Regions from separate parts of the Heyndrickxia sp. MSNUG genome, predicted to be linked through region 1. Evidence: a T-box and tRNA genes for the amino acid it is inferred to sense, from the RefSeq annotation. Region 1 holds a T-box; the other holds one or more tRNA genes.

What was found. The T-box of region 1 lies ahead of ileS (isoleucine--tRNA ligase). A T-box ahead of a tRNA ligase gene usually reads a tRNA of that ligase, here a tRNA-Ile.
Region 2: it has a tRNA-Ile gene. The T-box ahead of ileS (isoleucine--tRNA ligase) is inferred to sense a tRNA for this amino acid. The anticodon was not compared.

What each region holds. Positions count from the first base shown of each region.
Region 1 is NZ_CP150978.1:4,185,606-4,201,043, reverse strand. It holds gene AABM38_RS21250 (polysaccharide deacetylase family protein) at 1-582, shown strand, start outside; gene secG (preprotein translocase subunit SecG) at 723-956, shown strand; gene AABM38_RS21240 (alpha/beta hydrolase) at 1,699-2,445, shown strand; gene rnr (ribonuclease R) at 2,482-4,863, shown strand; gene smpB (SsrA-binding protein SmpB) at 5,084-5,551, shown strand; RNA gene ssrA (transfer-messenger RNA) at 5,708-6,043, shown strand; partial or broken gene AABM38_RS21220 (LAGLIDADG family homing endonuclease) at 6,513-6,893, opposite strand; gene ileS (isoleucine--tRNA ligase) at 7,156-10,248, opposite strand; T-box leader at 10,308-10,545, opposite strand; gene AABM38_RS21210 (NupC/NupG family nucleoside CNT transporter) at 11,246-12,421, shown strand; gene AABM38_RS21205 (DUF3231 family protein) at 12,677-13,690, shown strand; gene AABM38_RS21200 (TIGR02206 family membrane protein) at 13,702-14,448, opposite strand; gene AABM38_RS21195 (ABC transporter permease subunit) at 15,188-15,438, shown strand, end outside.
Region 2 is NZ_CP150978.1:3,761,968-3,777,405, forward strand. It holds gene glgA (glycogen synthase GlgA) at 1-315, opposite strand, end outside; gene AABM38_RS18900 (sugar phosphate nucleotidyltransferase) at 312-1,343, opposite strand; gene AABM38_RS18905 (glucose-1-phosphate adenylyltransferase) at 1,367-2,515, opposite strand; gene glgB (1,4-alpha-glucan branching protein GlgB) at 2,433-4,391, opposite strand; tRNA gene AABM38_RS18915 (tRNA-Glu) at 5,297-5,368, opposite strand; tRNA gene AABM38_RS18920 (tRNA-Ser) at 5,372-5,462, opposite strand; tRNA gene AABM38_RS18925 (tRNA-Asn) at 5,466-5,540, opposite strand; tRNA gene AABM38_RS18930 (tRNA-Ile) at 5,562-5,635, opposite strand; tRNA gene AABM38_RS18935 (tRNA-Gly) at 5,639-5,712, opposite strand; tRNA gene AABM38_RS18940 (tRNA-His) at 5,719-5,794, opposite strand; tRNA gene AABM38_RS18945 (tRNA-Phe) at 5,834-5,906, opposite strand; tRNA gene AABM38_RS18950 (tRNA-Asp) at 5,912-5,987, opposite strand; tRNA gene AABM38_RS18955 (tRNA-Met) at 6,025-6,098, opposite strand; tRNA gene AABM38_RS18960 (tRNA-Ser) at 6,264-6,356, opposite strand; tRNA gene AABM38_RS18965 (tRNA-Ile) at 6,377-6,453, opposite strand; tRNA gene AABM38_RS18970 (tRNA-Met) at 6,496-6,572, opposite strand; tRNA gene AABM38_RS18975 (tRNA-Ala) at 6,595-6,670, opposite strand; tRNA gene AABM38_RS18980 (tRNA-Pro) at 6,687-6,763, opposite strand; tRNA gene AABM38_RS18985 (tRNA-Arg) at 6,780-6,856, opposite strand; tRNA gene AABM38_RS18990 (tRNA-Leu) at 6,877-6,965, opposite strand; tRNA gene AABM38_RS18995 (tRNA-Gly) at 6,977-7,051, opposite strand; tRNA gene AABM38_RS19000 (tRNA-Leu) at 7,074-7,158, opposite strand; tRNA gene AABM38_RS19005 (tRNA-Lys) at 7,173-7,248, opposite strand; tRNA gene AABM38_RS19010 (tRNA-Thr) at 7,273-7,348, opposite strand; tRNA gene AABM38_RS19015 (tRNA-Val) at 7,357-7,432, opposite strand; rRNA gene rrf (5S ribosomal RNA) at 7,443-7,558, opposite strand; rRNA gene AABM38_RS19025 (23S ribosomal RNA) at 7,674-10,608, opposite strand; rRNA gene AABM38_RS19030 (16S ribosomal RNA) at 10,852-12,401, opposite strand; gene AABM38_RS19035 (GNAT family N-acetyltransferase) at 13,143-13,697, opposite strand; gene AABM38_RS19040 (DMT family transporter) at 13,709-14,623, opposite strand; gene AABM38_RS19045 (MgtC/SapB family protein) at 14,793-15,438, shown strand, end outside.

The sequences.
Region 1 (15,438 bases):
GATGGACCTGATCCCCTTTATACAGCCCAAATTCTTGATGCCCTCGGTAAATACAATGCGAAAGCAACCTTTTTCGTCATCGGTGAAGAAGCGGCAAGATATCCTGAGATCGTAAAGCGCGAGGCGAGGGAAGGGCATGAAGTGGCGAATCACACATATCGCCATCATTTCCGTGACGGACATTCGCCGGCTATGCTAAAAAGGGAATTGGAAAAAAGCGAGAAAGTCATCAAGGAATTAACTGGCTACCAGCCTACGCTATTCCGCCCTATTGCCGGATATTATGATGAAGAAATTATCGATACAGCAGTTGCTGAAGGGTATAATGTAATTCTCTGGTCCTGGCATCAGGAAACGAGAGACTGGAGCAAGCCGGGTGCCAACAAAATCGTCGAAAATGTCATTTCAGATACGAGGCCAGGAGATGTGATTATCTTCCACGATGCTGGCGGTGACAGGACCCAAACAGTCAAAGCTCTCGAGCAGATTCTTGAAATCCTGTATAAGAAAGGCTATAAGTGCACAACAGTATCGGATTTGCTGTTCAGGTCAAACTCATTCCTGCCAGCCTCAATCCGTTAAACAGACATCTTTTAAGAAACACAATCCATTGTGTTTCTTTTTTTGTAAAAATTCACAACTATTCGGACAAGTGTTGTTTCATTCCTCAAAATGTGATAAATTTAAAATACTGTTAAGTAGGTTTTATCGGGAGGTACGTCATGCATACATTTTTAACTGTTATATTAGTGATTGTCAGCATTGGGCTGATCGGAGTCGTTCTGCTTCAATCAGGTAAGAGTGCTGGTCTATCCGGTGCCATTTCCGGCGGCGCTGAGCAATTGTTCGGAAAGCAAAAAGCAAGAGGACTTGATTTGATCCTGCACCGCATCACTGTAGTTCTATCCGTTTTATTCTTTGTTATAACTATTGCCGTTACTTATTTCAAGCTATAATACACAGAACCCGGCTTCAGAAGAGGCCGGGTTTTGTTGTGCTTTGGCGCATTAACGCGCTGGGGGTCTGACCCCCAGCGCGTTAATGCAGCAGAGTGGTTTACATATTTCTCGTAATAATGGGTATTTACATATATAGGCATGGTTAGAACGAATATATTGAGTCTGCAATGTTCCAATAGGCGTCATTGGAACAATGAAAGAGGAAAAATAGCTACACCGATGTTCCAATTGGCGTCATTGGAACAATGAAAGAGGAAAAGTAGCTACACCGATGTTCCAATAGGCATCATTGGAACAATGAAAAAGGAAAAATAGCTACACCGATGTTCCAATAGGCGTCATTGGAACAATGAAAGAGGAAAAATAGCTACACCGATGTTCCAATAGGCGTCATTGGAACAATGAAAGAGGAAAAATAGCTACACCGATGTTCCAATAGGCGTCATTGGAACAATGAAAGAGGAAAAATAGCTGCACCGATGTTCCAATAGGCATCATTGGAACAATGAAAGAGGAAAAATAGCTGCAACGATGTTCCAATAGGCGTCATTGGAACAATGAAAGAGGAAAAATAGCTACACCGATGTTCCAATTGGCGTCATTGGTATGTAAGAGGAAAAATAGCTGTAACGATGTTCACATTTAAAGGCTTTTTATTGGATTGTTAACTGGTGGTTTGTTAAAACTAAGGAAGATAATTTATCCATACTAAGATTCATAATATAGAGGGAGTAGGAAAATGAGAAAGTTAGTACCAAGACCTTTTACATTTAAAGCTGGAAAAAGAGCAGTTCTGCTGCTGCATGGCTTCACCGGCAATTCTGCTGATGTGCGGATGCTGGGGAGATTTTTGGAAGGAAAGGGATACACTTGCCACGCGCCAATTTTCAAAGGACATGGAGTACCGCCTGAAGAACTTATACATACTGGTCCTGAAGATTGGTGGCAGGATGCCATTGGCGGCTATGAATTCCTTAAGAACGAGGGCTACGAAGAGATTGCCGTAGCAGGTTTGTCATTGGGCGGAGTTTTCTCCCTGAAATTAGGTTATACAGTTCCTGTGATGGGAATTGTCCCAATGTGTGCACCTATGTATATCAAAACAGAGGAAATCATGTATCACGGTGTACTTGAGTATGCAAAAGAGTATAAGAGGATGGAAGGAAAACCGCCTGAACAGATTGAGTCTGAAGTCGATGTCTTAAGAAACGGATCCATGGTCACTCTTAAAGCACTTCAGGGCTTGATTACGGAAGTCAGGGAGAATGTTGACATGATCTATGCGCCAACTTTTGTTGTTCAGGCACGCAATGACCATATGATCAATCCAGATAGTGCGAATATCATTTACAATGCGGTAGAATCGGATAATAAAAAACTAAAATGGTATGAGGAATCTGGGCATGTGATTACGCTCGATAAAGAGCGTGACCAGCTCCACGAAGATGTTTATACGTTTTTAGAAACGTTAAATTGGAAAGAATAAAAGGATAGAAACTTTAATAAAGGGAGGGATTTTTAAATGGATGAGAATATTAAAGCCCATATAGACAGGCTTTTGCATTATATGAAAGACGAGGCTTACAAGCCGCTTACCGTCCAGGAACTTGAAAGTGCATTCGGGATACAGGATTCTTCGACATTTAAGGAGTTTGTAAAAGCTCTTGTTGTCATGGAAGAAAAAGGCCTGGTTGTCAGGACCCGCAGCGACAGGTACGGTCTGCCTGAAAAGATGAATCTCGTTCGCGGACGCCTGAGCGCCCATGCCAAAGGATTTGCATTCGTCATTACCGAAGAACCTGGCATGGATGATATTTTTATACCGCCAAACGAAACTGGCAATGCAATGAACGGAGATACGGTTCTCGTAAGAGTTTCTTCTGACAGTTCCGGTCAGCGTCGTGAAGGTACAGTCGTGCGCATTTTGGAAAGAGGCGTTTCGCAAATCGTTGGTACATACACCGAAAGCAAACATTTCGGTTTTGTTCTGCCTGACGATAAAAAGTTCGCAAGCGATATTTTTATCCCAAAAGACGCAGGGATGGGTGCTGTTGAAGGACATAAAGTCGTTGTAAAATTGACTGCCTATCCTGAGGGCCGCAAGAGTGCCGAGGGCGAGGTCATCGCCATACTGGGGCATAAAAATGACCCTGGCGTGGATATTCTTTCAGTAATCCATAAACATGGCTTGCCGACCGAATTCCCTGCAGAGGTATTAAAACAAGCTATTGATGCTCCAGACCAAATCAATGAGAGTGAGATTGCCAACCGCCGTGACCTGCGTAATGAAGTGATCGTCACAATAGACGGCGCAGATGCAAAGGATCTGGATGATGCTGTCCAGGTGACAAGGCTTGAAAATGGCAATTATAAGCTTGGTGTCCATATTGCGGATGTTACTTATTACGTAACTGAAGATTCACCAATTGACCGTGAGGCGGAGGACCGTGCTACTAGTGTGTATTTAGTTGACCGGGTAATCCCGATGATTCCACACCGCTTGTCGAATGGAATCTGTTCTTTGAATCCTAAAGTAGACCGACTGACATTGTCATGTAATATGGAGATTTCACCGGATGGACAAGTGGTTAACCATGAAATCTATCAAAGTGTGATCAAGACAACTGAGCGAATGACTTATTTTGATGTGAACAGAATTCTTGTCGACAAAGACGAAGAAACACGTTCTCGTTATGAAACTCTTGTGCCAATGTTTGAAATGATGGAAGAGCTTGCTGCGATCCTTCGTAAAAAGAGGATGGATAGAGGTGCCATCGACTTTGACTTCAAGGAATCGAAGGTACTTGTTGATGAAGAAGGCCATCCAACGGAAGTAGTGCTGCGTGAACGTTCTGTAGCTGAAAAATTGATTGAGGAGTTCATGCTTGCAGCCAATGAAACAGTTGCTGAGCATTTCCACTGGCTTGATGTACCATTTATCTACCGTATCCACGAAGATCCAAAGGAAGATAAGCTAAGAAAGTTCTTCGATTTCATCACGAACTTTGGATATCTTGTCAGAGGATCTGCGAATGGAGTACATCCTCGGGCGCTTCAGGAAATCATTGAAGAAGTCCAGGGGAAACCCGAAGAAATGGTTGTTTCCACCGTTATGCTTCGCTCCATGCAGCAGGCGAAATATTATCCTGAAAGCCTTGGTCACTTCGGACTTTCAACTGAATTCTATACGCATTTTACATCGCCAATCCGCCGTTACCCGGATTTAATTGTCCACCGGTTAATCAGGACTTATTTGATTGAGGGGAAATTGGATCAGGCAACGAAGGAAAAATGGAATGCGATGCTGCCTGATATTGCCGAGCATTCTTCAAACATGGAACGCCGCGCTGTTGAAGCTGAGCGTGAAACAGATGAATTGAAGAAAGCAGAGTATATGGAGGACAAAGTTGGGACTGAATATGATGGTATTATCAGTTCGGTCACTAATTTTGGTATGTTCGTCGAGCTTCCAAACACGATTGAAGGTCTTGTACATGTCAGCTACATGACAGATGATTATTACCGTTATGAAGAGCGGCAGCTGGCAATGATCGGTGAGAGGACGGGCAATGTTTTCCGCATCGGTGATGAAATCACAGTTCGTGTCATCAACGTCAATAAAGACGAGCGTTCAATCGACTTTGAGATAGTCGGCATGAAGGGAACTCCTCGCCGAGAACGTCCCGCTGTGCCAAAAATCTTTAAGACAGGCAGCAACCAGAAAAAACCGCGCCACGGCAAAGAAGAAGAAGGAAAATCAAGAGGCGGCAGAGGAGCCGGCAGCGGCAGGAATGGTTCTGGTTCAGGTTCAGGCTCTGGTTCTGGACCGAAACCAAAGAACAAAAAGAAGAAATTCTTTGAAAATGCTCCAGCCGCAAAACGAAAATCAAAAAAGAGAAAATAAGCAACTCTGAAAAGAGAGCTCCTGCTAAGGGGCTCTCTTCTATCCTATAATGATTTGTCCTGATTTTAAGCCGGACTTTTAATACTGATTTTTGCCTGAAGCAGAAATCTATCGTACTGAAACTTATAAAAAACGAACATGAAATACTTAGGTTCGGCTTGGAATTGTGGGAGATGAGGATGTTTGCTAAAATGAAATGACAGAGAAGGGGGAAGTTTTTATGCCAAAAGGTGAGGGAAAAGTAGTCGCCCAGAATAAAAAAGCGAATCATGACTATTTTATAGAAGAAACATATGAAGCCGGTGTCGTCCTTCAGGGTACAGAAATTAAATCAATCCGCAACGGGCGAGTTCAGCTGAAAGATTCTTATGCAAAGGTCCACAATGGTGAATTGTTTTTATACAATCTGCATATCAGTCCTTATGAACAAGGGAACCGCTATAACCATGATCCTTTAAGGACGCGAAAATTGCTGCTTCATAAGCGTCAGATCAATCAGCTGATTGGTGAAACGAAGGAAGCAGGCTATGCCCTTGTTCCGTTGAAGATTTATTTAAAAAATGGCTTCGCAAAGGTTTTAATTGGCCTTGGTAAGGGTAAAAAGAACTATGACAAGCGTGAAACGCTGAAGAAAAAGGAAGCGGGCCGTGATATCGAGCGTGCATTCCGCGAACGCCAAAAAATGTAAGCTTGTCAGCTGAGGAAGAGTGTACCAGTTGAAAAAAACACTCAATGTGATATAATAAAAACTGTCACCAGCGAGTGACAACATAACTTATGCTCGGCTTTCCGAGTTTTCCTAACGTCTGTATCACAGATACAGCAACCTTTTATATGGGGACGTTACGGATTCGACAGGGGTAGTTTGAGCTTAGGTGGCGAGTCGAGGGGATCGGCCTCGTTAAAACGTCAACGCCTATAACTGGCAAACAAAACAACAACTTCGCTTTCGCAGCTTAATACTGCATAGCGGTTCGCCCCTCCATCGCCCATGTGGTAGGGTAGCGGACTCACTCTAAGTGGGCTACGCCGGATTCCACCGCCTGAGGATGAAGGAAGAGAACAACCAGGCTAGCTGGCCGGCCGCCTGTCGGTAGGCAAAAGGACCAGCGAATCGCCAATATGCCGACTACACTCGTAGAAGCTTAAGTGCCAATATCTTTGGACGTGGGTTCGATTAGTAATTAGTCGCCTTGCGTGGCAACACGCAAGTGAAAATCCGGCTTTATCGGTGAAACCTAAGTCGTGAATAGCGATAAGGCAATGCCGAGCGGTATGTGGAGCAATCCAACAGCCGTGTATCGACTTATAGGCTGCCCAAGTGGCAGTACTAGGATGCGTTATCTGCCTGGGAGTCCAGGTAAAACTCAATAACGCATAATACGCCGGAGGACCTGCCAGCCAGGTTCAAGATATAGTCAGTGCCATGACGAAAGCATGGAATAGCACGTCCCACCGTCTCCACCAATACATATGTTGGTGGATTTTTATTTTATTGTGTGACCTAAAGCATTAGTTTGCCAATTGGCAAGCTTATGCTTTATTTTTTTTGTTAGGAGGTTGGTAATACTAAGTACTTTTTATATCAAATTTTATTACCGTCTATTCGTTTTCAGGCTCTTCTCTCAGCTTCTCTCCTGCCTTATCGATTAAATTTGAAAAAAAAGTTCCTCAAAATGTTTTTTTGCCTCTAACATTTCCAAGGTGTATTTCCCGTTCCTTGGAGTGACCTGTTGATACTCGTTAATAATCCAAAGTGCTCTTAGCCTTTTCCGTTCAATTCTCAAATAAGGTTGAACATCTTTTAAGACGGCTAAGACAATTTCTTTCTTCTTTATGCTTAAGGTGTAGGAGTCTTTATGTTTATCGGGGCAATAATTCTTTTTATTATTTATGATACCACCAATTAGGCTTTGTAAATAAACAAGTAATTCTTTGTCTGTAGAGGGAATTGTGATAGTAGGCCGACGATGTTCCTTTTTGTGCATTCGAGTCAGGTTAATACTGCCTTCACCGTCTATAATCCCAGCAACATAGCTGGCTTCCTATTTTTCCATTTTTATCCACTCCTCTAAATGGAACGTTTGTTCTTATTTAATTCCATTATACTACTTTTTAGAAAAGAAAGATATATGACCATAACCTTAATATACTTGTGCAAAAAAGCACTATTAGGTCGCTCAACAACCTTTTATTAATTTACTTCATGATTACATTAGATCAATAAAAAGAAGCACTGCCCGCAGTTTAATACAACTGCGGGCAGTGCTTTTTTTTCACTTAAACTAAAATCTATCCTAAAGAAATCCTAATCAACTCATCTCCAAATTTCACATCAATTTGGTTTTCAGGTTTTTTTGGCGTTTCAAAGCTTATGTGGTGAACGAGTACGTTTTCTTTAATTAGCTCTTCGAAATGTTTGATTTTTTCTTTACTCTCATCTGTTGCTGAAATATTGATTGAGATATATTTTTCAATCGGTAAATCTAATTTTTTTCGAGTGTCTTGTACGGCTCTGATTAATTCTCTAACTTGACCTTCATCAACTAGTCGAGGTGTAAGTGTTACTTCTAAAACCACCTTAAGTTGTTCATCGCCGGCCATCTCAAAACCAGGAGATACTTCATATTCAACATTTACATGTTCCTTCTCCAATGTTACCGATTGTCCCGTAACATTCACTTTTAGCTGACCATGATCTAATAATGACTTTTTATCCGCATCCTCCATGTGGTTAACATAGTCCTTAACTGTGTTTACCAGCTTTCCGAATGCAGCACCAGCAGTTTTGAAATTTAATGTAAAACTAGTTGATAGGTATGGTGACAGATTTTCTGTGTAAACAACATCTTTAACATTCAGCTCGTCTTTGATGATACCTGAATAGGAATTTAAAACGCGAAGGCCGTTACTGCGCCATACAATGATTTGTTGTAAAGGCTGTTTAACCTTTAAGTTCTTTGCATTACGGATACTGCGGCCAAGTTCAACTATTTTCAGGATCGTTTTCATATCTGTTTCTAAATCTAGATCAATCAATGACTCATTTGAGATTGGGTAGTCTTGTAAATGAACACTATTTTGAGTTAACTTCAAATGAATATCCTCGGCCACATATGGTACAAAAGGTGCGAGCAAGCGACATATTGTAGTAAGTGTTTCATATAGCGTTGAATAAGCTGCTATTTTATCGTCTGAGAGTCCGGAAGCCCAGAAACGATTTCTTGAGCGCCGTACATACCAATTACTTAATTCATCAACTAAGGATGCTATTTCACGAGTTGCTTGAGTAAATTGATACCGATCCATGTGATCATTAACAAGTTTAACGGTACTATGCAGACGGGAAAGGATCCACTCATCCAAAATGGTTTTCTTGCCGGGTTGCTGGCCATCGTACACAAAGCCATCTATTTTTGCGTACATTGCATAAAATTTATAGGTATTATCCAATGTGTCAATCAATTTTGATTTTGCATCTTGCACAATCTTCTTTGAAAAGCGTTTTGGATTCCAGGGTGAACTATCGACTAAGAATGCCCAACGAAGCGCATCTGCACCGTATTCTCCGATCAGTTCTACAGGTTCTAAAGCATTTCCTTTACTCTTAGACATTTTCTGGCCATTTTCATCGAGTATATGTCCTAGTGATAAGACATTTTTATAAGATGGTTTTCCGGTAAAAAGGGTAGAAACTGCAAGCAAGCTGTAGAAAAATCCTCTCGTCTGATCAATACCTTCGATCACTACATCTGCAGGAAATTGCGATTCGAATTTTCCATTATTTCCGAACGGATAGTGATACTGTGCGAATGGCATCGATCCACTGTCAAACCAAACATCAATCACTTCAGGCGTTCGATGCATAGGCCCTTTGCATTTCGGACAGGAACACTGTACCTCATCAATATACGGTTTGTGTAACTCGATATCATTTGCTATTGGATTTGCCGCGAGTTTTTGCAGCTCCTTGATACTGCCAGGAGCTTCCTCATGATTGCAAACAGAACAGACCCAAACATTTAGAGGGGTACCCCAATACCGGTTTCTGCTTATATTCCAGTCCATAAGATTTTCAAGGAAATTTCCAAACCGTCCATTTTTAATATGCTCTGGATACCAATTAACAGTTGCATTGTTTGCAAGCATTTTATCCTTTAAGAAGGACATTTTGATGAACCAGCTATCGGTTGCATAGTAAAGTAATGGGGAATCACATCTCCAGCAATGCGGATAGCTATGTTCGTATTTTTCCTTGTGAAAAAGGGTGCCTTGTTCCGACAGCATTTTAATAATGTCCACGTCACAGTCTTTGACAAATCTTCCAGTCAGCTCTGTGATTTCGCTTGTATAGCGACCTTGCTGATCAACAACATTGATAAAAGATAACCCATTCTGCTGAACAGTTTTATAGTCATCTTCACCATAAGCCGGGGCAATATGGACAAGACCTGTTCCGCTTTCTTCAGTGACATAATCTGCTAATACGATATAATGTCCTTTCTCGACAGTTGCATAATTGAAAGGTGGGGCATAACGTATTCCTTCAAATTCGGTTCCATTATGCTCACTTAAAATACTTACGTGATCACCAAGAACTTTTTCTACGAGAGATTTTGCAAGAATATAGATCTTATTTTCTTTTTGTGCACGAACATACGTTAAAGAAGGATTCACAGCGAGTGCAACATTGGCAGGCAGGGTCCAGGGTGTTGTTGTCCAGCCTAAGAAATATTCTTCGTCTGCATCAAGGCGTTTAAATTTCACGGTAGCTGATAAATCTTTTACATCCTTATAGCCTTGTGCAACTTCATGAGAACTTAAAGTGGTCTGGCAACTAGGGCAGTAAGGAGATACACGGTGACCTTTATACAATAGGCCATCTTTGTGGACCTTACTTAAAATGTTCCAGACACTTGCGATATAATCATTACTTAAGGTCAAATATGGACTGTCCATATCTACCCAATAACCTAATTCTTCGGTAAAAGAGCGCCACTTCTTCTCGTAAGTAAATACACTCTCCTTGCATTTGCTGATAAAAGGCTCCACACCATAGCGTTCAATTTCCTGTTTCCCTGAAATGCCGAGTTGCTTCTCAACACCAAGCTCGACAGGGAGGCCATGTGTATCCCAGCCAGCTTTTCTTTCAACCTGGAACCCCTTCATGGTCTTGTAACGTGCGACAACATCTTTAATTGTTCGCCCGAAGGCATGGCCAACATGGGGAAGACCATTTGCGGTCGGTGGTCCTTCATAAAAAACAAACGGTTCCCTGCCTTCCCTAAATTGTATAGATTGTTTAAATGTGTTTTCCTTTGTCCAATAGTTACGGATCCGGTCCTCGCGCTGTACAACAGTTTCCTTACTCTCATCAGCCTTCATAGATATCGCTCCTATTTAACAATGATCTGTCTAAAAACATACAAAAAACCCCGTCCCTAGTAAGGGACGGGGTTAACCGCGATACCACCCTAATTCTATTGATCCGATCAATAGCACTTAGCAACGTACAATCATACGCGTTCCTTGTAACGGCGGACTCCCGTCCAAGCTTACTAAACATTCAGCCTGGCTTCTCAGAGAGGATTTTCACGTAACACTCGAACACTGACTTGCACCAAAATGTCAGCTCTCTGTGGATCAAGAAGAAACGCTACTTTTTCTCATCAACGAATTTGTATGCTTTTATTGGAATTTATTGTAACAGAGGGAAAATTGAACTGTCAACATATTCCTTGTTGATTGTTTTTTATCTGAGCCTTTCTAGAGGAAAGTATTTGTTTGGCAGCGCAATTCGCCTACGCTAATCATTCAAACTAAAGTAACAAAGGATCGACCTCATTAGTTATTCCTGGTTACAAATGTTATTTCGTAATAAGTGTATTTAAGACTCTTGAGAGAGCCAAGAGCTCTTTGGAGCGAGTCTTATTTTTGGGGGAAAATGATCAGACTAAGTGCCGTTATAAGAGCTAAATGAACGTTTGTAACACGTGTGATACAAAAGTATGATTTAATATTATGTTTATTTACAATTGCTCTATAATTACTTTACAAAATTTCTGTATTTTTTAAAAAATAATGACTTTTCAACAGAATTCTTTTTGTCAGGGTGATAATTCATAAAATGGTAAAAAATATGCTTTATTTTTGTTCAAATCAATCTTAACAATTGTTCAGTTCGTGTGATATATTTATAGTGAAATAATGATTAAAAAAATGAAAGCGTTAACGAATCGGTGGAAAGAGAGGACGGATCTGTATTAGTATCCTGTAAAAACTCATATTTGTTGTAAATCCTTTCGGATGAAAATGTTTATTTGAGTAAAGAGTAAATAGTAGCCAATAACTCACTAATATCCGCTTATGGAGGTAAAATAATATGTCAATCTTAATCGCAATTTTAGGGATCATTGCACTCATCGGGATCGCTTGGCTAATGTCAAACGATAAGAAAAACATAAACTATCGTGCAGCAGGAATCATGCTAGCTGTTCAGCTCTTTTTAGCATGGTTTATGCTTAACACTGCAATCGGTAAAAAGGTTTTGCAAGCAATAGTTGATGGTTTTAACAAAGTTCTTTCTTTCGGAAATGAAGGTATCGCATTCGTTTTCGGTGATTTGTCAACAAAAGGGTACTTCTTTATCAACGTACTGATGATGATTATTTTCGTATCTGCATTACTTTCAATTTTAACGTATACAAGAATTTTACCATTAGCCATTAAATACATTGGCGGTGCAGTGGCCAAAGTTACTGGCCTTCCTAAGGTAGAATCTTTCGTGGCTGTTAACTCAATGGTTTTCGGGGATACAACCGCAATCCTTTCGGTTAAATCATATTTGCACAAGCTTTCTCCAAACCGCTTGTTCATCGTTGTTACGTCATCACTTGTTGCTGTGTCATGCTCGATCTTAGGTGCTTACATGCAAATGGTGCCTGCAGAGTTTGTATTGGTAGCATTGCCAATTAACGTATTCTCCGGCTTGATTCTTTCTTCAATCGTTTGTCCAGTAACAAAAGAAGAAGATGAGGATATTGACATCGAAGAAATGATTCCAGAAAAGTCTTTATTCGAAGCAATTGGTAACGGTGCTTTAATCGGTGGTAAAACTGCTTTAATCGTAGGCGCGATGTTAATCACCTACATTGCATTGCTTGCGATGCTGAACTTTATACTTGATAAATTAGTAGGAATGTCATTCCAGGAAATTGTCGGATATGTGTTTGCTCCAGTCGCTTTCATGATGGGTATCCCTTCATCTGAAATCGTTAAAGCAGGTTCAGTGATGGGAACAAAGGTTGCTGCGAATGAGTTCGTTGCAATGATGGACTTCATGAAAATGATTCCTAAATTGGATCACAAGACAGTAGGGATCGTTTCATCATTCTTGATTTCTTTCGCTAACTTCTCTTCTATCGGAATTATCTTAGGAACTGTACAAGCGATCAATGGTGAAAAGGCAAGTCAGTTAGCTAAGGTTGGATTAAAGGTATTGTTAGTAGCTACAATGGGATCAGTATTGACTGGAACGATTGTAGGGCTATTCCTTTAAAAATAAAGGCTATGTTAAAGCCCAATGTTGTTTTTTAAAACCTGTTGATTGTAGTGGAAAGCGAAGCGCCTGGAACGAAAATCAACAGCCTTGTTAAACAGAGCCAAAATAAAAAATCCCCTTTCTCAATTGCGAGAAAGGGGATTTTTTTATCCGTTTATACTATGAGCTTGCTTTACGTTAATGTCATGTAACTTGAATAATCTCTCTGATTTAGAACAACCTAACAAGTAATATAACGAGGGGTTCGATGCAATGGATAAAAATAACATTAAGTTGACCAGTGCCGAAATTGGATCGTTATGGTCTACATATATACAGAATACAGCAACTCGTTGCTTCTATAAACATTTCCTCCAGCATCTCGATGATCCGGAAATTAATCAGATTGTTCAAGAAGCATTAACTCTCTCTGAAGAATTTGTCCTAAAAATTAAAGAGATTTTTGATGCAGAGAATTTCCCTTTACCTAAAGGCTTCGCTGATGAGGATAATAATTTTTCTGCACCTGCCCTTTTTACTGATTTGTTTGCTCTAAGCTTTGTTTACAGAGGCGGACAAATGATCATGGTGTATTATGCTGATGCTCTGTCAAAGGTGGGCAGGAAAGATATTGTGGATTTTTATAGTGAGTGTTCGGCGAAGACCGTAAGTCTTTATAAAAAATCTCTAAATCTAATGCTGGAAAAAGGAATTTATGACCGGCCCCCTAAAATGGATTATCCTCAACAGGCTCATATTGTGAAGCAAGAACCTTCCTTGATCGAAAATTGGTTTGGTGACCGCAGGCCGCTTAACGCAATCGAGCTCTCTGAGTTATTTTTTGCCATCGAAAGAAATGGAATTGGTCTTGTATTGATTATGGGGCTCCTGCAGGCTTCAAAAGATCAGGAAATAATGGAGTTTCTATTTAAGGGTAAAAAACTTTCGCAAAAAAAGATTGAGCAATTCAATAAGTTCCTGAAAATGAATGATGGTTTTGAAATTCACCCAGTGACAATGGAGGTGACAAATTCAACGGTCTCTCCATTTTCTGAAAGGCTGATGCTGTTCTTCATCTCTGCTTCCAATCAAATCGGCATACAGGCAATGGCAACTGCTTTATCTGTTTCAATGAGGTCGGATTTAGCTGTTAAATATGCTAAGTTCATTGCGGAAATTATTGCATTTGCAGATGAAGGCAGAGACCTCCTGATTAAAAGAGGATGGCTGGAGCAGCCGCCATTATCTTCTGACCGGGAAAAATTGTATAATCAAACGAACCTCTAGTTATAAGGCAATTACTTCTCCTCCTGAGGTAATGCCTTTTCATTTTCCTTCATATTTAACAACCAAAAAGGAAGATACAGAATCGTAAAGGTCACCAGCGTGATTATCTCCAGAGATAGAATATACCAGGGCCATGGCCCCAGATAATCAATGAGAGAGGGATTAACCGGTTTTTCAGAAATGTACATATAGTTTCCTTCAATCAGGAAGTTCACAATAAAGATCATCAAAGTGTACGCGTTTAACCATAAAAAAGCCCTCCAAAGAGACTTCCCGGTGGGCTTGAACCCCGCTGTAAATACCATGAACAGATTTGCTATGACCGTTCCTCCATGGGATACGAAAAAGTGAATGTATCTGTAATGTGGAAAGGTGTAAAGGCTAATATCCGGAGTAATCATGGCCTGTAGAGCACTGCCGACTCCTGCAAAGTACGTAAATTCAAATAGTCGATAATTTCTTGTTAAAAGTAAGATCGCGGAGAGGATTATGCTGATGCTGCTGAGATGTAATGGCAAGGAATATTGAGAAGTCCAGTGTCCGCTCCACCAGAGCCAGACTTGCAAACTCACCTCGGAAAGAATCAACATGAGGAATAATGCTATGCGAGCCGTTCGATTAGCATATTCCTTTCTTAATGTTTTGCGGAACAAGAACATAGACAAAATCACTGCCGCAAAAACACCTAATGTCAAAAGATGCACAGCTGAAAAAAGTTGAAAGACATTTTCACTGCCAGGTTCAAAGAATGCTCCCATCGCCGCTATTCACTCCCATTTTTTCACTGTTTTCCCTTACTCTAACATATTAACAGACATATCTGAATTTTAATTTGCATACAGGTCATGCGATTATATTTTTGAGGGAGAGAATATGCATTGCTAATACGATCAGCAGATTCCCTTAAGAATATGGGATGAAGCAGGGTTATGAAAGCACCAGGAAGAGGGCCAGCTAATGGAACTATGAGCTGTTTTCTCGCAACCCTTTCTCATAACAACTCGCCGTTCATTTTTCTACTTGAGTTGTTCTCGTATCTCGATTCATAACAACTCGCCGTCCATTTTTCTGCTCGAGTTGTTCACGGACCTCCTCTCATAACAACTCGTCGTCCATTTTTCTGCATGAGTTGTTCTCGCAACCCTTTCTCATAACAACTCGCCGCCCATTTTTCTGCATGAGTTGTTCTCGTATCTCCTCTCATAACAACTCGCCGTCCATTTTTCTGCTCGAGTTGTTCTCGTACTTCCACTCATAACAACTCGACGTTCATTTTTCTACTTGAGTTGTTCTCGTATCTCCTCTCATAACAACTCGCCGCCCATTTTTCTGCATGAGTTGTTCACGGACCTCCTCTCATAACAACTCACCACGCCTTTCTTTCCTTTAACAGCCCCGTGTAAATTCTTTAACCATTATTTTTAAAAGTCATGTAACAATCCATTTAAATCCTTCGTTAAAATACATAAAATTATCATCACAAAAAGGAGACAGCCAATGAAGTTATTCATTCATTACATAATAAGAGCTGCTTGCATTCTGGGAGGAGTTATCCTGTTCTTATCGATTCCTCGGCTTTTTTACGTTGATGGCAGTATGCTGCTGTATGGTCCGGAATTTTTTATCCAATCAATGAGGGAAGTGATCCAGCAAATTTATAATTTCGATGCTGCACCGATTATCAGCCAGTGGCTGACGACAAGTATTGCTGATCGGTATGTTTACACACTGGATATATTGGGGCTTTC
Region 2 (15,438 bases), 420 kb from region 1:
ACCATCATCATAATGTCCATAAAGCGAATCCCGCTTGAAGTAATATTCATTGTCAACAAAGTAAAAGGTTACTCCTTCATATTCAAGAGTTTCGATACCGCAAAATTGAGATCGCCAGCCTACCTGCACGGTATACTCTTTCATTTTCTTCATTTCAGAGCGGTATTTTTCCGGAATCATCCCGTACTTCGGCAAAATCACCCTTACATCTGCTCCCAGCTTTTTTAATTCCTTTGGCAGAGATCCGGCAACATCTGCCAAACCGCCAGACTTGATGAAAGGGACACACTCCGATACTGCAAACAATACTTTCACGATCCAGTCCTCACTCCCTGAACTGTACCTTTTCTGATGACAGCTGGTGAACCTTCAGGCGCTGTAATCACAGTACCTGCTTCAATGCGTACATCTTTATCGACAATAACAGATTCCAAAATACAGTTCTCCTTAATTTGCGTTTTTTGCATGATGATACAGTTACGGATAACTGTATTTTTCCCGATTTTGACTCCCCTTGCGATGATGCTGTTCTCCACGGTCCCTTCAATCAGCCCGCCGTTTGCTACCATTGAGTTCCGTACAGATGCCTCTTTTTCATAGCGGGTAGGAGGCTCATCCTTGACTTTTGTTAATATTGGCCGCTCTTTTGGAAACAGCTGCTTCCATACTTCAGGGTTCAGCAAATCCATGCTGGCAGTATAATACTTATCGATTGTATCTACCATTAGGGCATATCCATCACATTGATAATAGCAAAGCTTAAACTGGCTATCGATATCTGTTACCACATCTCTCATGGTCGAATACCCTGTTTCATTTCGTGTTGCAATCAAGTCCATCAGAAGGGTTTTCTTAACAAGGTATATGCCAAGCGAAGCTCCGTCCTTCTGTACTTCAGTAATATCACAACCCGATTTTAGATGCCAGTCAAGCAACGGCTGAAAATCCATATTGAAAACAGTATACGAATTGGAGATTAAGGCATACTCCTGCGTGCTGCGTTCGAAAAAGTCAATATTGTCGGCAAAATGGTCAAGCGACCCTATTCCTGGATGATGGGGCTGATCCAGATTAGGCGTAGGGAAGAAAAACAAGCCATCCCTTTTGCGGTTTAAGTCCCAGTTTTTTCCTGATCCTAAATGGTCCATCAGTGACCTGTATTGAAATTTTGGAAAAATCGCCACGCTATTGATGCCTGAATTCACCATATTGGACAGGATGAAATCAATCAGACGATATCGCCCGCCAAATGGTATGGCTGCAACCGATCGGTGAAGAGCCAGTTCCCGGAGATCGTCGTGAACGGTTGTTGCGTCTATTACTCCCAATAATTGTTTGTTCATTTCTCTTTCCTCCCGTAATCGGATCAATTGGACTGCAATTCTCCGATTGTCTCTTCCGATACTAAAGTGATTTCATTACTATCAAGTCCCGGTCCAATAATTGTTCCATCAGGCACAAGAACTCCTGGGGATACAATGGCTTTTTCAATCCTGCAATTAAGTCCGATCACCGCATCTGGCATAATCACCGATTCCTTTACTACAGCACCCTTCCTTACGGTCACTCCCTGAAAGACAACTGACTTGGATACTTCCCCTTCGATTTTGCAGCCCTCATTGACTAGAGAGTCCGTCACTTCGCCTTCCGGACAAATGTATTGCGGCGGCTGATTAGGGTTTACAGAATAGATTCGCCATGACTGATCAAACAGGTTCAATTCGCAGTTCCGGTCCAATAAATCCATATTCGCTTCCCACAGGCTTTGAACAGTTCCTACATCCTTCCAATATCCTTTAAACGGATAGGCAAAAAGTTTCTTTTCTTCTTTTAGCATTAAAGGAATGATATCCTTGCCAAAGTCATGGCTTGAATCAGGATTTTGATCATCCCTTATCAGATATTCCCTTAAAACACTCCATTTAAAAATATAAATACCCATTGAAGCAAGATTATTTTTTGCATCTTCAGGTTTTTCTTCAAATTCAGTAATCTTCAATTCAGAATCGGTGTTCATAATGCCAAAACGATTTGTTTCCTCCCACGGAACCTCGATTACAGAAATGGTAGCGTCTGCACCCTTTTCAATATGGTAATCAAGCATCAGTTCATAATTCATTTTGTAAATATGGTCACCAGAAAGAATCAGCACATATTCTGGTTCATATTGATAAAGATAATTCAAATTTTGATAGATCGCGCTTGCAGTACCTGAATACCATTTCACCTCGGATGTTTCAGCGTATGGTGGCAGCACAGTAACACCGCCATCCTTTCTGTCAAGATCCCAGGCACTTCCTATCCCAATATATGAGTTCAGTAAAAGCGGCTGGTACTGTGTCAATACACCAACTGTATAGATTCCCGAATTCGTGCAGTTGCTAAGCGGGAAATCAATGATCCGATATTTGCCGCCAAAAGGGACAGCTGGCTTAGCTAGGTTCTTTGTCAATGAGTGCAGACGGCTTCCTTTTCCTCCTGCCAACAGCATTGCTACGCATTTCTTCTTTTTCATGATTGTTTCTCCCCTTTCTTTTGATAACAGGACGTAAAATCGAAATTCCGAATGGAGAAATATTCATTTCTATAGAATATGGCCTTCCATGGAAGGCTATTTCTTTCGCTTCAATCACCTTTTTATTAATAAAACCAGAGCCTCCGAATGGCTGGGCGTCGCTGTTCATTATTTCTCTGTACTCACCTGGCTTTGGTACTCCGATTTTATAATCGCTGTAAACTTTTTCTGTAAAATTGCAAACAATCACAAGGATTTCTTCCGGGTTCTTTCCTTTTCGAATAAAGGAAAATATCGACTGCTCATGGTTATCAGCATCAATCCATTCAAACCCTTCATAGCTCTGGTCCACTTCATATAATGGCTTTGAACGTTTGTACAGTTTCATTAACTCCTTCACATAAACGTTCATTTTTTGATGCATTTCATAATCAAGCAGACTCCAGTCTAACTGCTCCTGGTCTTTCCATTCAGAGAACTGTCCGAACTCTGTTCCCATGAACGTCAGCTTTTTTCCCGGATGGACTCCCAAGAATCCAAGCAATAATCTGAGCTGCGCGAATTTTTGCCAGTAATCTCCTGGCATTTTATCAAGCAATGACTTTTTACCATGGACTACTTCATCATGTGAAAAAGGAAGAACAAAGTTCTCAGAAAAGGCATAAAGGAGAGAAAAAGTTACTTTATCATGTATATGCTTCCTTTCATGTGATTCTGTCTCCATATACTTTAATGTGTCATTCATCCATCCCATGTTCCACTTGTATGTAAACCCAAGCCCTCCATACTCCACAGGTGCTGTCACCTGAGGCCAATCAGTCGAATCCTCAGCAATCATCAAAGCAGCAGGCTCATAATCCCTTACAGCCTTATTCAGCTTCTTTAAAAAATCCACACCATTGGGATTAGCAGTCTGAACTGAATTAGGCCAGTAGATGATATTAGCCACAGCATCAACCCGAAAGCCATCAATATGATATTTTTCAAGCCAGAATAAAGCACTGGAAATCAGGAAGCTTTGTACCTCTGTTTTTCCCAAGTCAAAATTGGCCGTTCCCCAGACGCGATTTTCACGATCATTTTCATATTGATATTCATAAACATAGCTGCCATCAAACTGGTACAGCCCATGCGCATCCTTGCAAAAATGTCCTGGAATCCAGTCAATGATTACTCCAATTCCATTTTGATGGCATATATCAACGAAATACATAAAATCATGCGGGGTGCCATATCTGCTAGTAACAGAGAAATAACCGGTAGATTGGTAGCCCCAGGAGATATCGAGCGGATGCTCAGTTAGCGGCAATAATTCGATATGTGTGTATCCATGCGTTAAAATATATGGAATCAGCTCATCTGCCAGCTCACGGTAAGTAAGGAAAGAGCCATCTGCTGCCTTTTTCCAGGAACCTGCATGCAGCTCATAGATATACATAGGTTCATCCAGGCTGCTTTTTCTCTCCCTCTTCTGCAGCCATTTATGATCACTCCATTTATAACCTTCGAGAGGATAAACAATTGAAGCTGTGTTCGGCCTAAGCTCTGAAAAAAACGCGTATGGATCTGCCTTTAAAATCCTCTCACCTGCCTGGGATGTGATTTCATACTTATAAATCGCCCCAGAAAGGTCGCCTTCTAGTACAATCTGCCATACACCTTCATTATTCACTTTGTGCAAACCAAAACCGTTGCCATCCCATTGATTAAAGTCCCCTGCCAGACTCACAGCCCTGGCATTTGGAGCCCACACACAAAATCGAGTATATGTATTAGATTCATTTTTAATGACATGCGCACCAAATAAATTGTAACTCTGGTACAAAGTGCCTTCATGGAATAGATGCAATTCAAACTCTGTAGGATTGATTACCAAACCCTTCCACCTGCCTTTATTAGAACATGCTTAATATTTTTGGAAACACCCTTTTTCAGTAGTATTCTAGTTAGCAGCGCGAAATCCTTGTAAACATTTTTTTAATATTTCGACAATAAATCTTAATAAAATATTAATATCGACAAACACTGACAATTGGTAGCGCTTTAATGTACTAAATCTTCCAATTACGCGAATTATGTTGAAGGAAAGTTTACTATTTTTGAAAAGAGAATAATGATTTTTTAGAGGAAACGCTGAAATTTCTTGGGTGATAGAGAGTAATAGCAGAAAAAATATTATTGAAATGATAACGTTTTCATTTCAACTTGTTATTTAGCCTTTCTCATTGAGGCGACTCTCAAACATACTAGTAGGTAAAGAGGTCTGTGGCATTGGCATTTTAAGATACCCATTTAGCAGATAACCAACATCCAGGTAAAAATGTGGTAATAGATGACCAGCGGAATTGAAACTATGTTAACCAGGTTTAAGATGAATGGATATTGACTAATTATTCCTTCAGCCAATTTCGACTTATTAAACATAAAATCAATATTATATACCCTTTTTGGGGGCTTAATAAACCTAATGGAGTTATGTTTATCCTTTTTTTAGAACTTGGCTGTCTTACTTTTTCTGTTGATTTCCGCTCCAGGCACTCGCTTTCCGCAGGGCGTCCGGTGCACCACGTCATCGTTTTGCTCCTGCGAGGACTCACCGTTGCCGCTGATCCGGCAGGCCTATGAACGGTTTCCTCGAATCTTGCTACGCACGATGGAAATGCATTTGCATTTTCTGAAGAGTCGGCCCTCCGCCCCAATAAACAGGTGCTTAAAAACATTGACCTTAATACAACTAAACAGAAAAAAAGCTGTTAGCAATAATGCTAACAGCTTTCCTTATGACCCCTACGGGATTCGAACCCGTGTTACCGCCGTGAAAGGGCGGTGTCTTAACCGCTTGACCAAGGGGCCTTATGGCGGAGAAGGAGGGATTTGAACCCTCGCGCCGGTTACCCGACCTACACCCTTAGCAGGGGCGCCTCTTCAGCCTCTTGAGTACTTCCCCATATGGCTCCGCAGGTAGGATTCGAACCTACGACCGCTCGGTTAACAGCCGAGTGCTCTACCACTGAGCTACTGCGGAATAATAAAATGATAAAAAAAATGGGCCTAAATGGACTCGAACCATCGACCTCACGCTTATCAGGCGTGCGCTCTAACCAGCTGAGCTATAGGCCCTTATGGAGCGGGTGAAGAGAATCGAACTCTCATCATCAGCTTGGAAGGCTGAGGTTTTACCACTAAACTACACCCGCAAAAAATGGGGCGACTGATGGGAATCGAACCCACGAATGCCTGAACCACAATCAGGTGCGTTAACCACTTCGCCACAATCGCCATATTTCAAAATGCATATTAAATTAAAAAAAATAAAGGTGGCTCAGGACGGAATCGAACCGCCGACACAAGGATTTTCAGTCCTTTGCTCTACCGACTGAGCTACTGAGCCACAAATGGCGGTCCCGACCGGGATCGAACCGGCGATCTCCTGCGTGACAGGCAGGCATGTTAACCGCTACACCACGGGACCAAAGTTTTTTTCAAGTGTATTACTTAAAAAAACTTAATTGCGGGGGCAGGATTTGAACCTGCGACCTTCGGGTTATGAGCCCGACGAGCTACCGGGCTGCTCCACCCCGCGACGATAATAAAAATATCTTATTGTTTATGCTCCTTGAGAGCAAGTGCTGTCCCGATCTCAGGAAGCTAATTCAAGCTGCTGCTCGATCGGTACAACTCGCAGTTCATTCAGTGAAGTAACGCTCGTTGCTCCACCCCGCGACGGTAATAAATGCAAATGAAATTATGGAGGAGGTAGAGGGATTCGAACCCCCGCGCGGTGTTACCCGCCTGTCGGTTTTCAAGACCGATCCCTTCAGCCGGACTTGGGTATACCTCCGTGAAATAACAAACAATATATGGTGGACCTTGTAGGACTCGAACCTACGACCGGACGGTTATGAGCCGTCTGCTCTAACCAGCTGAGCTAAAGGTCCATGTTTAGCCTAGATTGAATAGGTTCAACCAGATTGTAAAATTGGTAGCGGCGGAGGGGATCGAACCCCCGACCTTACGGGTATGAACCGTACGCTCTAGCCAGCTGAGCTACACCGCCAAATTAAATTTTCAAAAAGATATGGTGGAGCCTAGCGGGATCGAACCGCTGACCTCCTGCGTGCAAGGCAGGCGCTCTCCCAGCTGAGCTAAGGCCCCATATTATATCAGTATCTGGTCGGGAAGACAGGATTCGAACCTGCGACCCCTTGGTCCCAAACCAAGTGCTCTACCAAGCTGAGCTACTCCCCGATATAGAGTAAAATATTGGCGCGCCCGAAAGGAGTCGAACCCATAACCTTCTGATCCGTAGTCAGACGCTCTATCCAATTGAGCTACGGGCGCATATGATGTTAAATCGAAAATGGTGCCGAGGACCGGAATCGAACCGGTACGGTAGTCACCTACCGCAGGATTTTAAGTCCTGTGCGTCTGCCAGTTCCGCCACCCCGGCTAAGGAACTTTTGGAGCGGAAGACGGGATTCGAACCCGCGACCCCAACCTTGGCAAGGTTGTATTCTACCACTGAACTACTTCCGCATACATATTTTTTTAGAAAAAATGGTGCGGGTGAAGGGAGTCGAACCCCCACGCCTTGCGGCGCCGGATCCTAAGTCTGGTGCGTCTGCCAATTCCGCCACACCCGCATATAAAGTTGAAATGGTGAGCCATGAAGGACTCGAACCTTCGACCCTCTGATTAAAAGTCAGATGCTCTACCGACTGAGCTAATGGCTCGTACGTGTGTAATTAGGTTAAAAATGGTGCCGGCGAGAGGACTTGAACCCCCAACCTACTGATTACAAGTCAGTTGCTCTACCAATTGAGCTACACCGGCAAATGTAATGGTGGAGGATGACGGGATCGAACCGCCGACCCTCTGCTTGTAAGGCAGATGCTCTCCCAGCTGAGCTAATCCTCCATTTGAAACTGCCCGGCGACGTCCTACTCTCACAGGGGGAAACCCCCAACTACCATCGGCGCTGAGAAGCTTAACTTCCGTGTTCGGTATGGGAACGGGTGTGACCTTCTCGCTATCGTCACCAGACATTTTTTAAAGACAATTTCTATTATATCGTCTTTTATGCATTTTGCAAGAGAAATTTTTCATTCCCTCAAAACTAGATAATGTGTAAGAAGAATTAGAAGAACGAGTAATCTATTTGGTTAAGTCCTCGAACGATTAGTATCAGTCAGCTCCACACGTCACCGCGCTTCCACCTCTGACCTATCAACCTGATCATCTTTCAGGGTTCTTACTAGCTTGCGCTATGGGAAATCTCATCTTGAGGGGGGCTTCATGCTTAGATGCTTTCAGCACTTATCCCGTCCGCACATAGCTACCCAGCGATGCCTTTGGCAAGACAACTGGTACACCAGCGGTGCGTCCATCCCGGTCCTCTCGTACTAAGGACAGCTCCTCTCAAATTTCCTGCGCCCACGACGGATAGGGACCGAACTGTCTCACGACGTTCTGAACCCAGCTCGCGTACCGCTTTAATGGGCGAACAGCCCAACCCTTGGGACCGACTACAGCCCCAGGATGCGATGAGCCGACATCGAGGTGCCAAACCTCCCCGTCGATGTGGACTCTTGGGGGAGATAAGCCTGTTATCCCCGGGGTAGCTTTTATCCGTTGAGCGATGGCCCTTCCATGCGGAACCACCGGATCACTAAGCCCGACTTTCGTCCCTGCTCGACTTGTAGGTCTCGCAGTCAAGCTCCCTTGTGCCTTTACACTCTGCGAATGATTTCCAACCATTCTGAGGGAACCTTTGGGCGCCTCCGTTACTCTTTAGGAGGCGACCGCCCCAGTCAAACTGCCCACCTGACACTGTCTCCCGCCCCGATCGGGGGCGTGGGTTAGAATTTCAATACAGCCAGGGTAGTATCCCACCGACGCCTCCACCGAAGCTGGCGCTCCGGTTTCTCAGGCTCCTACCTATCCTGTACAAGCTGTACCAAAATTCAATATCAGGCTACAGTAAAGCTCCACGGGGTCTTTCCGTCCTGTCGCGGGTAACCTGCATCTTCACAGGTACTATAATTTCACCGAGTCTCTCGTTGAGACAGTGCCCAGATCGTTACGCCTTTCGTGCGGGTCGGAACTTACCCGACAAGGAATTTCGCTACCTTAGGACCGTTATAGTTACGGCCGCCGTTTACTGGGGCTTCGATTCAGAGCTTCGCTTGCGCTAACCCCTCCTCTTAACCTTCCAGCACCGGGCAGGCGTCAGCCCCTATACTTCGCCTTGCGGCTTCGCAGAGACCTGTGTTTTTGCTAAACAGTCGCCTGGGCCTATTCACTGCGGCTCATCTAGGCTATTCACCCAAATGAGCACCCCTTCTCCCGAAGTTACGGGGTCATTTTGCCGAGTTCCTTAACGAGAGTTCTCTCGCTCACCTTAGGATTCTCTCCTCGCCTACCTGTGTCGGTTTGCGGTACGGGCACCTTTTATCTCGCTAGAGGCTTTTCTTGGCAGTGTGAAATCAGGAACTTCGGTACTATATTTCCCTCGCTGTCACAGCTCAGCCTTCACGCAAGCGGGATTTGCCTCACTTGCAGCCTTACTGCTTAGACGCGCATATCCAACAGCGCGCTTACCCTATCCTACTGCGTCCCCCCATTGCTCAAACGATAAAGAGGTGGTACAGGAATATCAACCTGTTGTCCATCGCCTACGCCTTTCGGCCTCGGCTTAGGTCCCGACTAACCCTGAGAGGACGAGCCTTCCTCAGGAAACCTTAGGCATTCGGTGGATGGGATTCTCACCCATCTTTCGCTACTCATACCGGCATTCTCACTTCTAAGCGCTCCACCAGTCCTTACGGTCTAGCTTCAACGCCCTTAGAACGCTCTCCTACCACTGACATCAAAGATGTCAATCCACAGCTTCGGTGATACGTTTAGCCCCGGTACATTTTCGGCGCAGAGTCACTCGACCAGTGAGCTATTACGCACTCTTTAAATGGTGGCTGCTTCTAAGCCAACATCCTGGTTGTCTAAGCAACTCCACATCCTTTTCCACTTAACGTATACTTTGGGACCTTAGCTGGTGGTCTGGGCTGTTTCCCTTTTGACTACGGATCTTATCACTCGCAGTCTGACTCCCACGGATAAGTCTTTGGCATTCGGAGTTTGTCTGAATTCGGTAACCCGATGAGGGCCCCTAGTCCAAACAGTGCTCTACCTCCAAGACTCTTACAACGTGAGGCTAGCCCTAAAGCTATTTCGGAGAGAACCAGCTATCTCCAAGTTCGATTGGAATTTCTCCGCTACCCACACCTCATCCCCGCACTTTTCAACGTGCGTGGGTTCGGGCCTCCAGTTGGTGTTACCCAACCTTCACCCTGGACATGGGTAGATCACCTGGTTTCGGGTCTACGACCACATACTCATTCGCCCTATTCAGACTCGCTTTCGCTGCGGCTCCGTCTTCTCAACTTAACCTTGCATGGGATCGTAACTCGCCGGTTCATTCTACAAAAGGCACGCCATCACCCATTAACGGGCTCTGACTACTTGTAGGCACACGGTTTCAGGATCTATTTCACTCCCCTTCCGGGGTGCTTTTCACCTTTCCCTCACGGTACTGGTTCACTATCGGTCACTAGGGAGTATTTAGCCTTGGGAGATGGTCCTCCCAGCTTCCGACGGGATCTCTCGTGTCCCGCCGTACTCAGGATCCACTCAGGAGGGAACGAAGTTTCAACTACAGGGTTTTTACCTTCTCTGACGGGCCTTTCCAGACCACTTCATCTACCCCGTTCCTTTGTAACTCCATGTAGAGTGTCCTACAACCCCAAGAGGCAAGCCTCTTGGTTTGGGCTATGTCCCGTTTCGCTCGCCGCTACTCAGGGAATCGCGTTTGCTTTCTCTTCCTCCGGGTACTTAGATGTTTCAGTTCCCCGGGTCTGCCTTCAATACCCTATGTATTCAGGTAAAGATACTGTTCCATTACGAACAGTGGGTTTCCCCATTCGGAAATCTCCGGATCAAAGCTTACTTACAGCTCCCCGAAGCATATCGGTGTTAGTCCCGTCCTTCATCGGCTCCTAGTGCCAAGGCATCCACCGTGCGCCCTTTCTAACTTAACCGTTTGACAATAAATTGTCGTGGTTGATTCTCTATTAAATAGAGAGAAAAACTAAAATGGCGATCACTCGGTTTTTCTTGATTCTTCTTACTTACGATTATCTAGTTTTCAAGGAACAAAAAAGCTTTGAGGCACTTACTCCCTCAAAACTAAACAAACAAGCGGTCAACTGTACGAATTCGCTAGAATTCGTTTACGAACCAAAAGGTTCGCATTCCGATTGCCATTACGGCAATATCCTTAGAAAGGAGGTGATCCAGCCGCACCTTCCGATACGGCTACCTTGTTACGACTTCACCCCAATCATCTGTCCCACCTTAGGCGGCTGGCTCCAAAAGGTTACCCCACCGACTTCGGGTGTTACAAACTCTCGTGGTGTGACGGGCGGTGTGTACAAGGCCCGGGAACGTATTCACCGCGGCATGCTGATCCGCGATTACTAGCGATTCCGGCTTCATGCAGGCGAGTTGCAGCCTGCAATCCGAACTGAGAATGGTTTTATGGGATTGGCTTCACCTCGCGGCTTCGCTGCCCTTTGTTCCATCCATTGTAGCACGTGTGTAGCCCAGGTCATAAGGGGCATGATGATTTGACGTCATCCCCACCTTCCTCCGGTTTGTCACCGGCAGTCACCTTAGAGTGCCCAACTGAATGCTGGCAACTAAGATCAAGGGTTGCGCTCGTTGCGGGACTTAACCCAACATCTCACGACACGAGCTGACGACAACCATGCACCACCTGTCACTCTGTCCCCCGAAGGGGAACGCCCTATCTCTAGGGTTGTCAGAGGATGTCAAGACCTGGTAAGGTTCTTCGCGTTGCTTCGAATTAAACCACATGCTCCACCGCTTGTGCGGGCCCCCGTCAATTCCTTTGAGTTTCAGCCTTGCGGCCGTACTCCCCAGGCGGAGTGCTTAATGCGTTTGCTGCAGCACTAAAGGGCGGAAACCCTCTAACACTTAGCACTCATCGTTTACGGCGTGGACTACCAGGGTATCTAATCCTGTTCGCTCCCCACGCTTTCGCGCCTCAGCGTCAGTTACAGACCAGAGAGCCGCCTTCGCCACTGGTGTTCCTCCACATCTCTACGCATTTCACCGCTACACGTGGAATTCCGCTCTCCTCTTCTGCACTCAAGTTCCCCAGTTTCCAATGACCCTCCCCGGTTGAGCCGGGGGCTTTCACATCAGACTTAAGGAACCGCCTGCGCGCGCTTTACGCCCAATAATTCCGGACAACGCTTGCCACCTACGTATTACCGCGGCTGCTGGCACGTAGTTAGCCGTGGCTTTCTGGTCAGGTACCGTCAAGGTACCGGCAGTTACTCCGGTACTTGTTCTTCCCTGACAACAGAGCTTTACGACCCGAAGGCCTTCATCGCTCACGCGGCGTTGCTCCGTCAGACTTTCGTCCATTGCGGAAGATTCCCTACTGCTGCCTCCCGTAGGAGTCTGGGCCGTGTCTCAGTCCCAGTGTGGCCGATCACCCTCTCAGGTCGGCTACGCATCGTCGCCTTGGTGAGCCGTTACCTCACCAACTAGCTAATGCGCCGCGGGCCCATCTGTAAGTGACAGCCGAAACCGTCTTTCAGCTTTTCCTCATGAGAGGAAAAGGATTATCCGGTATTAGCTCCGGTTTCCCGAAGTTATCCCAGTCTTACAGGCAGGTTGCCCACGTGTTACTCACCCGTCCGCCGCTGATCTTCAAAAGCAAGCTAATGAAGATCCGCTCGACTTGCATGTATTAGGCACGCCGCCAGCGTTCGTCCTGAGCCAGGATCAAACTCTCCAAAAAAGAGTTATGAGTTAGCTCATAAAGTTAAAACGTTGGCTCATGTTCTTTCTATATAATAGAAGAAACACGATCATTTATTGTTTGTTGACGCTTGTTTGTTTAGTTTTCAAAGAACAAGTTAGTTAGCTTGTCGCCTAGAAGCGACTTTATTAATATATCATGTCGATTTGTTATTGTCAACAACGTTTTTTATTTTATCATTTGTTAAAAACGATGTTGTTTATCAAATCTTGTTGCTCTCTCAAGCGAGATTAAATATACCATGGATAAAATATGTTTGCAATATAATTTTTAAAGAAATTTTACGAGTTAATATTTTTTCAAAACTTCCCCTACTTTCTTCTTATTAAATGTTTTATTAATAATTTTCTTTCCCTGTTCATATAATGGCTTGGACAAACTTTATGACGAGGTGATTTTGCTTGCTTCAATCATTCGCACTGTATCTATCATTATTCATGGCAATATTCCTGTTTTCTATTTCTTATATTGAGGCCATTAAAATTGCAAATGCCGAAGGAAAAGTTCGTGGCGGTACCTTTATTTTCAGCACATTATGCGCCTTTTTATTTTCTCGGTTCACATACTTGTTCATATAATGCTTCTTTGGAGTTTTGGTTATTTTTCCTTCATGCTCAATCTAACAGGATTTTTGCCTGCAAATTTATTATAAAATTAATAACTATTTAATTTTAACAGCCAATAAAAAAATCCCCTTACTCGAGGGGATTTTTTCTCATATCATTTCTTCTCACTCTTTAATTTATGAATCACCATTTGTTGTAATGCATTCAAGTCATCCCACACATAAGCCAATTCTACAACTTCCTTACCTGCAATTTTATCAGTTTCTTCGCCTGCTTTTACTGCCAGAAGACTTTCATAGAATTTAAGGCTTTTGTTTTCTTCAAGGACCCATACAAGCATTGATGTATAATTATGTTCCAGTAATTCATTTACTCCTGCCTGAAGTAGTTTCAATCCCAGTTTCTCTCTCTGATACTTTTTAAGTATGTAAATCGCGTATAGCTCTCCATCTGCATTGAACTTTTCTGTGCGTTTTTTTCCATAGGAAGCAAATCCGACTATCTTATTTTCTGTATTTAACGCGACAAATACAGGTGAAAGCTGGGAGGTCTGAGATAAACTCTTCTCCCACAGCCCTATTCGATCCTCAATATTTAACGAATCCAAATACTCCTGACTAATGATGCCAGTGTATGTTTCTTTCCAGCTTTCAATATGTACCCGGGCTATGCCCGGGGCGTCTCCTACTTCCGCTCTCCGTATATGCATACGCATCTCCCCTAACTTGAAATCGAATTTATCTCTGCTCTTTTTTTCAGCTTCATTTGCCTTTCATCAACTAAAAATAATGTTATTCCAGCAATAACAACTAATCCACCTGCTATTTGAGTCAAAATAACATTTTCTCCAAGCAGGTAATATGCGAGTATGGTCGCTCCTACTGGTTCAAAAAGGATTGCCATTGAGATAATTGATGCACTCAGCCATTTTATTGACCAGTTGAATAGCGTATGTCCGAGTAAGGTTGGAATTAAAGCAAGAAGGATGAAATAGACCCAATCACTTTTAGGATAAGGATAGAAGGTTTCTCCAGCTGCAATTACGTAAAAGAACAATGTAATTGAACTAATGCTATAAACAATAAATGTGTATGTTATAAGGGACATTCTTTTTCGCACTGTTTGCCCGAATAGCAGATAAACAGTGACCAGGGCGCAGGCTGCAATTGCCAGGAAGTCTCCGAACAGTGCACTTCCGCTAATTTTGAAATCACCCCAGCTGATAATCACACTTCCGCCAATGGCAATAAACCCGCTTAGAATGGCTTTTGCAGATAATTTTTCTTTGAAGAAAACATAGGCTCCCGCAAATGCAAATAAAGGCTGCAGGGTTACTAACACGGTTGAACTGGCTACAGAGGTGTAGTTCAAAGATTCGAACCATAGAATAAAATGAAAAGCCAGGAAGACTCCGGATATCCCAGTAAATACCCAATCCCGTTTCGTAATAAGACGGAGTTCTGAAACATATTTTAAAAGAAATACCGGGAGCATAAATAAGACTGAAAAAAGCAATCGGTAAAAGGCTATGACTCCCGAAGGGGCAGAAGAAACTTTTACTAAAATAGCTGATGTCGACACTGCAACAACACCTATCGCAACTGCTAAGTATGGATTAACTTTTGGTGATTCCATTACGATTCTCCTTTTAATCAGAAACAATATTTAATTTATATGTATTCTACAATGAATTTCATCTTTTTTCTTATAAAATCAAAAAATAAACTGAAATGAGTTTATTTATCATTAAATAGGGAAAGAAAATACATCTTATCAGGGCAGGAGATATCACATGTTATATTCTATGGATATGGGAATTTTAATTAAGTTGGGAATATCAGCTTTTTTAGGCCTGGTTATTGGACTTGAAAGGGAGATAAAAAGAAAACCTGTTGGATTAAAGACTAGCTTGGTCATATCAATTGTCAGCTGCCTTTTAACAATTGTATCAAGAGAATCAGCATACATGTTCCCTGGAGATGAAGATGTAAACATCACAATGGACCCGCTCCGTCTGGCTGCTCAAATTGTATCAGGAATAGGATTTCTTGGTGCAGGTGTCATTTTGAGAAGAGGGAATGATACAATTTCGGGCCTCACAACCGCAGCAATGATTTGGGGAGCAGCGGGAATCGGCATCACAGTCGGTGCAGGATTTTACTTAGAAGCGATCGCCGGTGTTACTTTATTGATAGTTAGCGTCGAGTTCATTCCATTTCTTATGACATTCATAGGACCAAGACAATTAAGAGAAAAAGAAATTCGTTTGCAATTTAATGTGAACGGCCGTGAAAGCATTGCAGAGATTATTACTAAAATTAAATCTGAAAAAATCTCACTAAAAAATGTACGAATTAAAGATTTAGCAGAGGGAAATCAGCTTGTTCAATTAATAGTGACTGTCGACTTCCGCAGAAAAACCACCGATGTTTATGAAGTGGTTTCCTTAA